One region of the Mycobacterium sp. E2238 genome, then DNA from elsewhere that is predicted to be linked to it. Evidence: predicted binding sites of a transcription regulator. Region 1 holds the regulator's gene; each other region holds the start of a gene.
The links. The regulator LexA, encoded in region 1, represses DNA repair genes until DNA is damaged. The targets are predictions, from matches to a motif close to CGAACANNTGTTCG.

Region 1 (3,204 bases):
GGCACGCGAAGGTATCCGGTCTCGGCATGCAACGGCTTGCCGTCGGGCGCCTTGGTCTTTTGCGCGTAGGCCAGAAACGGCTTGCCGACGTGAGAGAAGACCACTTCTTCGAGGTAGTCGAAGGGCTGGATCGTCGGGTATTCGCCCGCACCCTGGCCGGCCCAGGTTCCCAGGAGTGGTGCCAACGCCTCGAGGTCGGGATGCAACGCGGTGGGCATGAAAACGAGCCTAGCCGGGACGGCTTGAGCCCGGCCGTCAGCTCGGCGTTGTCACCTGGCGGTGTTCGCGCAGTGCCTGGATCTCGCGCTCGAAATCGGCCGCGGACTCGAAGGAGCGGTATACCGACGCGAACCGCAGGTACGCCACTTCGTCGAGGTCGCGCAGCGGGCCGAGAATGGCAAGCCCGACCTCATGACTCGCGACCTCCGGGGAACCCGCGGCCCGCACGGTGTCCTCGACCTGTTGGGCCAGCAGGTTCAGCGCGTCATCGTCCACCTGGCGACCCTGGCAGGCCCGGCGGACACCGCTGATGACCTTTTCCCTGCTGAAGGGTTCGGTGACTCCACTGCGCTTGACCACCGCGAGAACCGCGGTTTCCACGGTCGTGAAGCGCCGCCCGCACTCGGGACACGATCGGCGGCGACGGATGGCCTGACCTTCATCGGTTTCCCTCGAGTCGATCACCCGGGAATCGGGATGACGGCAGAACGGGCAATGCATGGCCGCTCCTTCGCCGTGCCGACAAACACCAGGTACCGCAGCACGAGCGTACCCGTGCGCTCACCTGCGCGGCGAATGCAGCCGGCCCGCGAGGGCGGTGGTCAGCCCACCGGGGCGATCAGCGTTTGGCCCGCCACCAATGTCGGCGAGTTCATGTCGTTGAGTTCGCGGATGCGGTCGGCAACCTGACGCGTCGGCGCATCGGGCGCCACCCGGTGAGCGACGTCTTGCAGCGACTCCCCCGCCTCGACGCGGACCACGGCCAACCGGTCGGGTACGTGAGCGGCCGAACTCCCGGCGCCGCCGTTGAGCACCTGACCGACGTTCCCGACCAGGCCCAGCCACAGGGTGATCGCGCCGGCGGCCAGCGCCAACCAGACGGTGGTGGCCACCGTGACGGGCCGCTTGCGATGAGGCGCGGCCGACATCGCGACGCCGGTGCCGTAATAGCGCGTGGGTGCGCCCGCCGGCCTCGACGGACCGGGCCGGCGCGAACGGGCCAGCCCGTCCCGGCCGTAACGGAGCCCCTGGACCGGCCCGTTGACCGGACGACGAGGGCTGCTGGTACGCGGCGCCAGCGTGTGGATGGTTGTCATCTGCGTTCCTCCGGTCAACTTGATTCGCTCAGCTGTTCGACTGTATCGCTCGTGTGTTCGAAATCCGAACATGTGAGCGAAGCGTGTCGCACGAGTCGAACGCTAGACCACGCCACCGACAAGTCCGTGGTCGCTAGAGCTGACATGCGGCTGAAATACCCGATCTGCCGAAGAGTTACACCTTTGTGATTAATCGCGTCTGCGGGCGGTTTTGCGGCTACCCCGGGAGGGCGACACGCTAGTCGAACACATGTTTGATTCTCGGCCGTAGTGGGGTTACATTCAGAGCCATGAGCGACAGCAACGACACCTCATCGGCCGGCGCGGACGGTCGGCTGCACGCCGTGGATTCATCGCTGACCGAACGGCAACGCACCATTCTGAACGTCATTCGCGCGTCGGTCACCAGTCGCGGTTACCCGCCGAGCATCCGGGAGATCGGCGACGCCGTCGGCCTGACGTCGACCTCGTCGGTGGCCCACCAACTGCGCACCCTGGAGCGCAAGGGATACCTGCGCCGCGACCCGAACCGCCCGCGGGCCGTCGACGTCCGCGGCGCCGATGACGAGGTGGCGGCGCGTACCACCGATGTCGCCGGCTCGGACGCACTGCCGGAGCCGACGTTCGTTCCGGTCCTCGGGCGCATCGCGGCCGGTGGCCCCATCCTCGCCGAGGAGGCGGTCGAGGACGTCTTCCCGTTGCCGCGTGAGCTGGTCGGCGAGGGCACGCTCTTCCTGCTCAAGGTCGTCGGCGACTCCATGGTCGAGGCGGCGATCTGCGACGGCGACTGGGTGGTGGTGCGCCAGCAGAACGTCGCCGACAACGGCGACATCGTGGCGGCCATGCTCGACGGGGAAGCCACCGTGAAGACGTTCAAGCGCGCGGGCGGTCAGGTCTGGCTGATGCCGCACAACCCGGCCTTCGACCCCATTCCCGGCAATGACGCGACCGTGCTGGGCAAGGTCGTCACGGTGATCCGCAAGGTCTAGCCGGTCGGGACTTTCGGGCGGGCCTAGTCCGCCTTCACGAAGCCGTTGGCCTGCGCCACTTCTTCGCTGGACAGCCAGATTTCGGCGAGCGTGTCGTGGTAGAGCTCGCTGCCCGGCGTGTAGTACAGCCCGAAGCGGGCGCTCGCCTTGATCGGATACCCGTCGGGCACCTGATAGGGGTCGTCGAGCGGTAGGTGGATGGTCGGACGCCCGGACGGGCCGGCTCCCCCTGCGGTGTCCTCGTCGTCCGTGGCCGCGTGCCTCCCGCTGCGTTGCTCGGCCGCGGCGGCGGCCGCCGCCGTCGGCACGACGGTTTCCGGGCCGGCGACCTCGGGAGCGGCGGCCTCGGCGACGTCCGTGACCGCAACATCCGGATACTCGGCCTGGGGAGCGGCGACGTCGGGGTCACCCGCGTCGAACTCGGGGTCCGGGGGCGTGCGCGCCGCGGCGACGTCGAGGTATTCCGCCTCCACATAGTCGTCGTCCCCGCGGGGGGCATCTGCGTAGGCGGACTCTCGCTCCTCGTCGGCGTATTCGACCTCGGCGTAATGCTGGTCTGCGTATTCCTCGTCGGCGTAATCCGAATCGGCGTACTCGGATTCGGCGTATTCGGTTTCCGTTTCGGGGTAGCCGGCCTCCGACAGGGCCGCCGGCGACACCGCCGAGAAGGAGTCGGTATCCACCGCGTCGGGGTCCTGCTCGAATGAATCCTCGTCCGCGCCGGCGCGCCGCCAGCTGACCCGACTCGCGGCCTCGGGCGCTTCCTGCTGACGCGCGAAATGCTCGGTGGTGACGTCGTCGCGTCCCCACTCCTGGTCGGCACCGGCGTCGTAACCGGTATCGAGGTCGCGAGGAAGCTCGTAGCCGGCGTCCTCACGTAAAGCGCGACGCCGACGCCA
Region 2 (3,204 bases), on a different contig from region 1:
TCGCGTCCGCACGTCGCCGGTCTGCAGCCAGACGAACCGGACCGGCCGGGTGTGGTGCGGGGCCGGCGCCGTGAGCGCCTCGGCCACGGCGGCCTCGATCAGCTCGGCGGCGACCGGCTCGGCGCTGAACCGGCGCACCGACCGGCGCAACAGCTGCGCCTGCCGGCGCCCCATGTCGAGCGCTTCGGCCGTGCCCAGCCAGAACAGGTCTTCCTCGCCGGGCCGCAACAGTTGCCGGGCCGTCGACCCGTCGTCGGCCACGAGATTCTTTGGCAGGCCGCGCACCACGGCCACCGGCATGGCGGTCAATTTGCCCTTCACCAGATCCGCCGCCGCCGCCACCTCGTCTGCGACCGCGATCTCGGTGACCACCAGCTCGTTGCCGTGGCGGTCGACTGTCCCCGAATAGCCGTGCAGTACAGCTAGACCCGCCGACCCCACCGCCGCATCGATCTGGCCGTTGCGCCACGCGCGGCCCATCGTGTCGGTGATGACCACGGCCACGTCGACGCCGAGCCGGTCGGCCAGCCCGGCGCGCAGCGCCGCGGCGCTGCCGTCCGGGTCGACCGGCAGCAGCGCCAGTTCGTCGCGGCCCACGTTGGATCCGTCCACACCCGCGGCCGCCTGAATCAGACCGATGCGGTTCTCGGTGATCAGGGTGCGGCCCTTGCGCGCCAGCACCCGCACCGCCTCGGCATCGACCAGCTCGCGCCGGAGTCGGTCGCGCTCCTCGGGGTCCTGCGGCGCCGGCACCAGCCGGCCCTCGCACTTGGACACCACCTTGCTCGTCACCACCACGACGTCGCCGTCGCGGAGCCAGGCTGCGGCCGCGGCCAGGGCGGCGCTCAGGTCGTCGCCGGGACGGAATTCGGGCAGTCCGGCGACGGGCAGGATCTCGATCGTGGATCCGGTGCCGTGTTCGGTCACGGGGCCACGCCCGCGAGCTCGAGCCCGGCGCGCACCATCTCGGCCGTCGCCTTCGGGTCGGTCATCAACAGCGGCACGGCCGTCACCGCGACCCCCTCGATGTCAGCGTGGTCGCCCTCGTGCACCAGCCAGCAGTCCAGGATCCCGGTGCCGCGGCGCGCCCCGTAGTGCCGGCCGACCGCCTCCGCGGTGGACTCCACCCCGATCACCGACAGGCACGCATCGGCCATGCCGCGCAATGGTTTTCCGCCGATGATGGGCGAGTAGCCGACGACCGGGGCGGTCGCCGAGCGCAGCGCCGCCCGGATGCCGGGGACGGCCAGGATGGCGCCGACGCTCACCACCGGGTTGGAGGGTGCCAGCAGGATGACGTCGGCGTCGGCGATGGCCGCGACAGCATCACTTGTGGCGGTGGCCTTTTCGGCGCCGACGAACGCGAAGCTGTGCGTGGGCACGTCGGCGCGGTAGCGCACCCACCACTCCTGGAAGTGGATCGCCCGCCGGGTGCCGTCGTCCGGATCGGTGATCACCACGTGCGTCTCGCAGCGGTCGTCGCTCGCGGGCAGCAGCCGGGCGCCGGGTTGCCAGCGATCGCACAGCGCCGTGGTGATCTGCGAGAGGGGGTAGCCGGCGTTGAGCATTTGGGTGCGCACCAGGTGGGTGGCGATATCCCGGTCGCCGAGCCCGAACCAATCCGGCTGCACGCCGTAGCGCGCCAATTCCTCTTTGGCGTGCCAGGTTTCGTCGCGGTGACCCCACCCTCGCTCCGGGTCTACCCCTCCACCTAAGGTGTACATGCAGGTGTCCAAATCCGGGCAGACCCGCAGTCCATGAATCCAGGCGTCGTCGCCGATGTTGACGATTGCATTAAGTTCGTGGTTGCCGGCTCCCGCGTCTGGGTGCTGTTGCGTTTCGAACTGCCCCAGCCCGAGCAACTGTTGAATCCCCAGCAGGAAGCGGGCGCCGCCAACCCCACCGACCAGAACGGTGACCTTCACGTGGACGACAGTACTGCCCGGCGACTGTGCGGTGGCGGGGCCGTTACGCGGCCCTTAAGCGTAGTCGCGCGCGGTGTGATCGACACGCCGAATGCGCAAAACAACGGAAACGCCGTAATTCGGTCACGAGATGGTATGGAAATGCGCCGTAATGCTTGACCCGGCAGATTAACCCGTGTCTAATCACAACAGTGTCATTTCCCGGTTGGCCGGCCGGTTCCGGTGTCGCAGACCGAGATTCGATCACTTGTTCGAATTGTCTGTACACATCAGAAAAGTGGGAACCACTCACTCTCCCAATCAAAATGAGGAGGCGGACGACCGTATGTCTTACGAACATCTTCGAGGAGTCATGGCGAGCACGCCGCACACCCCTATCGTCTCAGCGCCGGTCCGACCCGTTCGGCCGCACCTGACCGTGGTTCCTGATGCGCCAGTCGCATTCGAGCCCGAGCCGATGCCGGCGCCCGTTGCGGACCAGTGGCAGGACCGGGCGCTTTGCGCCCAAACGGATCCCGAGGCTTTCTTCCCGGAGAAGGGCGGTTCCACCCGGGAGGCGAAGAAGATCTGCCTGGGGTGCGAGGTACGCCACGAGTGCCTGGAGTACGCCCTGGAGCATGACGAGCGCTTCGGCATTTGGGGCGGTCTCTCCGAGCGCGAGCGCCGCCGCCTCAAGCGCGGCATTATCTAACGCCGCGCCAGCGTCATTCGTCGTCGATCGTCGGGTCGATGACCGACGGCTCTACATCAAGGTAGATGGCCACCTGGGCCACCAAGATTTCGTGCAGTAAATCACCGAGCTCGACGGTGTCTTTGGCCCGTCGCTCGATCGGCTTGCGAAACAAGACAATTCGCGCCCGTGTGGCGTTGCCGCGGACGTCGACGCCGGCCGGGATCAGTCGTGCCAGCGGGATCGGCCCGTCGGCGATCACCTCCGGCGGCCACTGCACGCTGTCGGGATCCTTGGCGGCGATGCGCGGAATCTCGTCGACCGCCACGTCGAGGTCGGCCAGGCGGGCCTGCCAATGCCGCTCGATCGGTTCGTAGGCCTCCAGCACCGCCATGTCGAATCGCTCGGCCCGGCTGCGCCAGCCGGGCACCGTCGGCGGCAGCAGCGGGCCGCGCACATCGCGGCCCCGCCGGGAGGACCGATGGGAAGCGAATCGGCCCTGGGACCGATCCCTCCGCGGGGAGCTGCGCGAATCGCCCACGCGCCGATGGTAACGGTTGCACATCGGGGGCCGGCCGGTTGCGCGTGTCCGGCGCTTCGACGGCGTTT
Region 3 (3,204 bases), on a different contig from region 1:
GGCGATCACGAACAGGCGATTGCGGCTCATGGGTGCCACCGGCTCACCGTATGGACCACGTCACCGCCGGACCCAAAAGGGCTGCGCGGGTAGAGGTGCCAGGTCTGCCAATGCCAGCCGGCGCCGTCGGGTTCGGCGGCCAACGCGGTCAGCGCGGCGTCGTCGCCGGGGAAAGTGCCACCGAGCCAACCCTTTTCCCGCGCGCACCGGTCACGAAGCTCACGCGCCAAGCGGCGGAAGGCCGCCTCGTCGTACGAGTCGGTGCGGGATTGCAGGGAGTAGCCGGGCGCGGCGGTGCGCTCCGGCAGGTCGACGCCCAGGCCGCGTGCCGTGCAGGAGACCTCTTCGGAGAACCGGCCCGCGCCGTGCTCGACGGTGACGACGTGCGATGCACCCAGCACCCCCAGCCGCAGGGCGCCGCCGCCCGGGTGGTGCAGAAGGCAGTCCGCCAGCGGCAGGGGTGCGGGCGCGTTGAGCGCCAGTCCGAGCTTCTGCCCGGAGACGTCCGACGGCGCAACGGCGAGCTGATGAAGGGGCACCGACGCGCCCTAGGGGGTCGACGGCGGGGGCGCCGGATACACGGTGAGCTCGCCCGTCAGCACGGGCTTGCCGGTCGAAACCTCCCACGGCATGCCCGGCGCCCAGCGCTCGAACGAGAGCAGCGCGGACTCGTCGGAGTTGGCGCAGTCGACGAACTCCATCTCGCCACCCGCCGGCAGGCCGGTGGTGCCCTCGGTGGTGAACGACGCGCGACCGCGTTCGGACTCGTGAAACGTCACCCCGTCGACGACGTAGGAGTCGCCCGGCTGCAGCTGGACGTCCTTGCGGCTGACCCACATCGCCAGCTCGAGGCGCCCGTCGTCCTCTTCGACGCTGAACCAGATCGGCTGGTCGCCGCCCTCCAGCAGATGTTCCCACCACACGAACGGGCCCTCGCGATACGTCACCGATCCGCGGACCACGTAGTCGACGCCGCCGTAGCTGACGATCGCGCCGGGGCCGAGTTGCCGGGGCCCGAACTCGGGCATCGCGTTGAACGAGAGGGGATCCTGGCGTCCGCGCGGCGGGGCCGATTGCTTGGGCCGCCGCAAAGCGATGACCAACACCACGATTGACGCGATGAACAGCACGATCGCGATAATGACCAGCAGTGATCCCACGCGAACCCTTCCGTTGCCACATTGCTTGAGCGAACGTGGGGTAAAGCTAACAGCTTTTGCGCGGGTTCGGCGCTGTAACGTCCCGAGCCGGGAATCGGCGGCGAAGCCGCGTGTCCTCCGCGGAGCCGTCGGCCCCGGCCGCTAGGGTATCGAACAGCTGTTCTACAGGTGGGAGCGGGCAATGCGCGTGATGGGCGTCGACCCCGGACTGACCCGATGCGGACTGTCGGTGGTCGAAACCGGGCGCGGGCGAAACGTTGTCGCGCTCGACGTCGACGTGGTGCGGACCCCGTCTGATGCGCCGTTAGCCCATCGGCTGCTGGCCATCAGCGATGCCGTCGAGCACTGGCTGGCCACCCACCAACCGGATGTCGTGGCCATCGAGCGGGTGTTCTCCCAGCTGAACGTCTCGACGGTGATGGGCACCGCGCAGGCCGGCGGGGTGGTCGCGCTCGCGGCCGCCAGACGCGGCATCGACGTGCACTTTCACACCCCGAGCGAGGTGAAGGCCGCGGTGACGGGCAACGGCGCCGCCGACAAGGCCCAGGTCACCGCGATGGTCACCAAAATCCTTGCGCTGCAAGCCAAACCGACGCCGGCCGACGCCGCCGACGCGCTGGCGCTGGCGATCTGTCACTGCTGGAGGGCGCCGATGATGGCCCGGATGGCCGCGGCCGAGGCGCTGGCCGAGCAGCAGCGGCACAAGTATCTAGCGAAGCTGAAGGCCGCACGATGATCGCGTCGGTGCGCGGCGAGGTGCTCGAGGTGGCGCTCGACCATGCGGTGATCGAGGCCGCCGGGGTCGGCTACCGGGTGAACGCGACACCGTCGACGTTGGCGACCCTGCGCACCGGGACCGAGGCCCGGCTGATCACCGCGATGGTGGTGCGCGAGGATTCGATGACGCTGTACGGGTTCACCGACTCCGACACCCGCGACCTGTTCCTCACGCTGCTGACGGTGTCGGGCGTGGGGCCACGGCTGGCCATGGCGACGCTGGCGGTGCACGACGCCGCGGCGCTGCGGCAGGTGCTGCACGACAGCGACGTCACGGCGCTGACCCGGGTGCCCGGGATCGGTAAACGCGGCGCCGAGCGGATGGTGCTCGAGTTGCGGGACAAGGTCGGTGCCGTCGCGGCGGGCGCTCCGGGTGGCGCATCCGGGGTAAACGGGCACGCGGTCCGGGGCCCGGTGGTGGAGGCCCTGGTCGGTCTCGGCTTCGCCGTCAAGCAGGCCGAAGAGGCCACCGACAAGGTGCTGGCCACCGAGCAGGACGCGACGACGTCGGGCGCCCTGCGCGCCGCGCTGTCGCTGCTGGGCAAGTCCCGATGAGCGAATACGACGACCGCGAGCTGTCCCCGGCGCTGGCCGTCGGGGAGGGGGACATCGACGTCAGCCTGCGGCCGCGTTCGCTGCAAGAGTTCATCGGCCAGCCGCGGGTGCGCGAACAGCTCCAACTGGTGATCGAGGGGGCCAAGAACCGCGGTGGGACACCGGATCACATCCTGCTGTCGGGTCCGCCCGGGCTCGGCAAGACGTCGCTGGCCATGATCATCGCGGCCGAACTCGGGACGTCGTTGCGGGTGACGTCGGGCCCCGCGCTGGAACGCGCCGGCGACCTGGCCGCCATGCTGTCCAACCTGGTCGAGCACGACGTGCTGTTCATCGACGAGATCCACCGCATAGCGCGGCCCGCTGAGGAGATGCTGTACCTGGCCATGGAGGACTTTCGGGTCGACGTGGTGGTGGGCAAGGGTCCCGGCGCGACGTCGATCCCCCTGGAGGTCGCGCCCTTCACCCTGGTCGGCGCCACCACCCGGTCCGGCGCGCTGACCGGCCCGCTGCGCGACCGGTTCGGCTTCACCGCACACATGGACTTCTACGAGCCCGCCGAGCTGGAGCGGGTGCTGGCCCGCTCCGCCGGGATTCTGGGTATCGAGCTGGGCGCCGAGGCGGCCGAGGAGATCGCCCGGCGCTCGCGCGGCACGCCGCGCATCGCGAACCGGCTCCTGCGCCGGGTCCGGGACTTCGCCGAGGTCCGCGC
Region 4 (3,204 bases), on a different contig from region 1:
CGCTGAGCAGGGCTACGCGCCGGCCGAATACGCCTTCATGCAGTTGCGCTCCCGGATGTCGGCGGAGCGGGCGCGGACCACCATGTCCGAGGCCGTCCAGGACTTCTGCCCCAATCACCTGATCGACCTACCGGCCAGCTGGCGGTAACGCGGCCGGTGTCCGATCGCTGCCCGGTGGGTATCTTGCTGGCGTGCGGCTAACGGAATTCAACGAACGCGTCGTCCTGCGATTCGGTGCGGCGTACGGCTCTTCGGTGCTCGCGGACCATGTGCTGAGCGGTTTCGACGGCCGCACCGCCGCCCAGGCGATCGAGGACGGGGCCGAGCCTCGCGACGTGTGGCGGGCCCTGTGCGTCGACTTCGACGTGCCGCGCGATCAGTGGTGACGCCTATTCGTAGGGCGGGTACTCGTTCTGCCGCAGTAGGGCCGCGAGGTGGGCGGCGTTGCGGGCCGCCGTTGCGGTGGTGGCGGCCACCGCTTCGGGCACTTCGTCCAGGTCGTTGAAGTTGGTCCCTTGCATGGCCTCGCCGTTCCAGTACGTGCACCCCTGAGCGGGGATCGAGAATCCGATGTCGTTCAGCGCCTGGAAGAGGTCGGCGACGATCTTGTGTGCGCCGTCTTCGTTCCCCACGACCGCCGCCAGCGCCACCTTGCCGACCATCCGGGGCCGTCCGGCGTCGTCCTTGTCGGAGATCGCGGCGTCGAGGCGCTCCAGCACGCGCTGCGCGACGCTGGACATGTGGCCGACCCAGGTGGGCGTCGACAGCACGACGATGTCCGCCGCGGTGATCTTCGCCAGCAGCCCCGGCCATTCGTCGCCCGGCCCCATGTCGGCTTCCACGCCGGGCAGCAGCGCCAGGTCCACGCAGCGCACCTTGTCGCCGTCGACCCCCGCCTTGCGCAGTTGAGCCAGCACCTGATCGGCGATCAGCTCGGTGCTCGACGGCTCCGGGCTCTTCTTCAACGAGCAGGTCAACGCGAGGGCGCGCAGGGATGGAGGTGCGGTTGTGGACATGACGGTCAGATACCCCTGCACCACAAGGGCAAACGACGCGACGCCTAAGCCCGCTTCGGCGGGGGCGCCTCGAACACGCAATCGCCGCAGACGAACCGGCCCGGCAGCCGATACAAGAGGCAGCAACTCCGGCGTTTGAAGCTCAGGTGTGGGCCCGTGACACCGGATCCGGCCAGTGCGCCGGTACCCAGCAGCGCATGGGTCATCGCGGCGATCCGCGGGCCGAGGTCGGGCCGCGCCGCGAGCAGGGCCCGCGCGGCTCCGGTCAGCGCGGAGGCGACATTGCCCGCCAGCAGGGCGGGCGCCAGCTTGACCCGCAGGCCGGCGGCGAGCGGCTCCATGTGCTGTTGCACCACCACCCGGTACAGCACCCCCGGTGAGTCGGCGGGGATCCCGACGGGCGCGGGCAGCCGCAGTTGCGCCCCGTCGTCGGCGCGCTGCAAGTCGCTGAGGTCGGGGACGACGCCGTGACCGAGCGCGCATGCGAGCACGGGCGACCACAGGCGGCTGGCGTGGCCGAGGTGAACCAATGAGGCGGCGACGCGCAGTTCCGTCGTGTGATAGCGCTTGGCGGTGGCGTCGATCAGGTCGGTGCAGCCGTCGGCGTAGGACCGCCCGACCGGATGCCATCCCGCCGCATCGCCACCCACGGGCAACGCGAAAAACCCTTTGTAGCAAGATATTTCGGCCAGCTCAGCGGAGATGTCCATTAATGAGAAACCAAGCTCTTCAGGGGAGATCCGCCCCGGTGGTGGGTGAGGAAGCGCCGGCGGTCACACAGTGGCGGGCCGCCCTGGCTTCGCTCCGGTCCCCTGAGACTTGGCCCGTCGGCGCCTTTCGATAGCAGATGTTGCCATACGTGTGGTGGGCCTCGGCGTGTCCGCTTGAATCGAACAGGTGTTCGGCTACTGTGGGGAACGTTCGGTGAGTCAACTTGTCGGTGGCCTTCTCTAGTGTCACGGCCAACCGACCGATACCGGTCACCGAACACACCGAACTATAGGAGAGGCACCATGACGCAAGCCCCCGACCGCGAGAAGGCTCTCGAACTGGCGATGGCCCAGATCGAAAAGAGCTATGGCAAAGGCTCGGTGATGCGTCTCGGCGACGAGATGCGTCAGCCGATCTCGGTCATCCCGACCGGATCCATCGCACTGGACGTGGCCCTGGGCATCGGCGGCCTGCCCCGCGGCCGGGTCGTGGAGATCTACGGCCCGGAGTCCTCGGGTAAGACCACCGTCGCCCTGCATGCGGTGGCCAACGCCCAGGCCGCCGGCGGCGTCGCGGCGTTCATCGACGCCGAGCACGCTCTGGACCCGGACTACGCCAAGAAGCTGGGCGTGGACACCGATTCCCTGCTGGTCAGCCAGCCCGACACGGGGGAGCAGGCCCTCGAGATCGCCGACATGCTGATCCGCTCCGGCGCGCTGGACATCCTGGTCATCGACTCGGTGGCGGCGCTGGTGCCGCGCGCGGAGCTCGAGGGGGAGATGGGGGACAGCCACGTCGGTCTGCAGGCCCGGCTGATGAGCCAGGCGCTGCGGAAAATGACTGGCGCGCTGAACAATTCGGGAACCACCGCGATCTTCATCAACCAGCTGCGGGAAAAGATCGGGGTGATGTTCGGCAGCCCGGAAACCACCACGGGCGGTAAGGCTTTGAAGTTCTACGCGTCGGTGCGCATGGACGTGCGCCGAATCGAGACGCTCAAGGACGGCACCAACGCGGTCGGTAACCGCACCCGGGTCAAGGTCGTCAAGAACAAGGTGTCGCCGCCGTTCAAGCAGGCGGAATTCGACATCCTCTACGGCAGGGGGATCAGCCGCGAGGGTTCGCTGATCGATATGGGCGTGGAGCAGGGCTTCATCCGCAAGTCCGGTTCCTGGTTCACCTACGAGGGTGAGCAGCTCGGTCAGGGCAAGGAGAATGCCCGCACCTTCCTGATGGAAAACGGCGAGGTGGCCAACGAGATCGAGAAGAAGATCAAGGAGAAGCTCGGCATTGGCGCGGTCGTGACCGATGACCCCTCAAATGACAGCGTCCTGCCCGCCCCCGTCGATTTCTGAGCCCTCTCGCGAGGAGCAGGCGCGAACGCTGTGCCTGCGCCTGCTCACCGCGAGGGCGCGCACCCGGGCCGAGCTGCACGGCCAGCTGGCGAAACGCGGTTACCCCGAAGACGTCAGCGATG

Region 2: cofD (2-phospho-L-lactate transferase) is a predicted target of LexA. The motif match lies at 2,166-2,179, and genes of this name have one in related genera.
Region 3: ruvC (crossover junction endodeoxyribonuclease RuvC) is a predicted target of LexA. The motif match lies at 1,311-1,324, and genes of this name have one in related genera.
Region 4: recA (recombinase RecA) is a predicted target of LexA. The motif match lies at 1,907-1,920, and genes of this name have one in related genera.

Annotation. Positions count from the first base shown of each region.
Region 1 is NZ_LZKF01000083.1:6,725-9,928, reverse strand. Features, by position in the region: gene A5711_RS06965 (peroxynitrite isomerase) at 1-218, opposite strand, end outside; gene nrdR (transcriptional regulator NrdR) at 256-720, opposite strand; gene A5711_RS06955 (LysM peptidoglycan-binding domain-containing protein) at 822-1,316, opposite strand; gene lexA (transcriptional repressor LexA) at 1,607-2,305, shown strand; gene A5711_RS06945 (LGFP repeat-containing protein) at 2,329-3,204, opposite strand, start outside.
Region 2 is NZ_LZKF01000241.1:1,026-4,229, reverse strand. Features, by position in the region: partial or broken gene A5711_RS21775 (coenzyme F420-0:L-glutamate ligase) at 1-927, opposite strand, end outside; gene cofD (2-phospho-L-lactate transferase) at 924-1,925, opposite strand; gene A5711_RS21765 (WhiB family transcriptional regulator) at 2,278-2,616, shown strand; gene A5711_RS21760 (metallopeptidase family protein) at 2,630-3,052, opposite strand.
Region 3 is NZ_LZKF01000192.1:13,778-16,981, reverse strand. Features, by position in the region: gene A5711_RS17635 (DUF4247 domain-containing protein) at 1-30, opposite strand, end outside; gene A5711_RS17630 (DUF2617 family protein) at 27-539, opposite strand; gene A5711_RS17625 (DUF4178 domain-containing protein) at 549-1,160, opposite strand; gene ruvC (crossover junction endodeoxyribonuclease RuvC) at 1,342-1,896, shown strand; gene ruvA (Holliday junction branch migration protein RuvA) at 1,893-2,492, shown strand; gene ruvB (Holliday junction branch migration DNA helicase RuvB) at 2,489-3,204, shown strand, end outside.
Region 4 is NZ_LZKF01000062.1:6,780-9,983, reverse strand. Features, by position in the region: gene A5711_RS05025 (hypothetical protein) at 1-148, shown strand, start outside; gene A5711_RS05020 (DUF3046 domain-containing protein) at 168-386, shown strand; gene A5711_RS05015 (flavodoxin family protein) at 390-1,016, opposite strand; gene A5711_RS05010 ((2Fe-2S)-binding protein) at 1,061-1,726, opposite strand; gene recA (recombinase RecA) at 2,030-3,082, shown strand; gene recX (recombination regulator RecX) at 3,048-3,204, shown strand, end outside.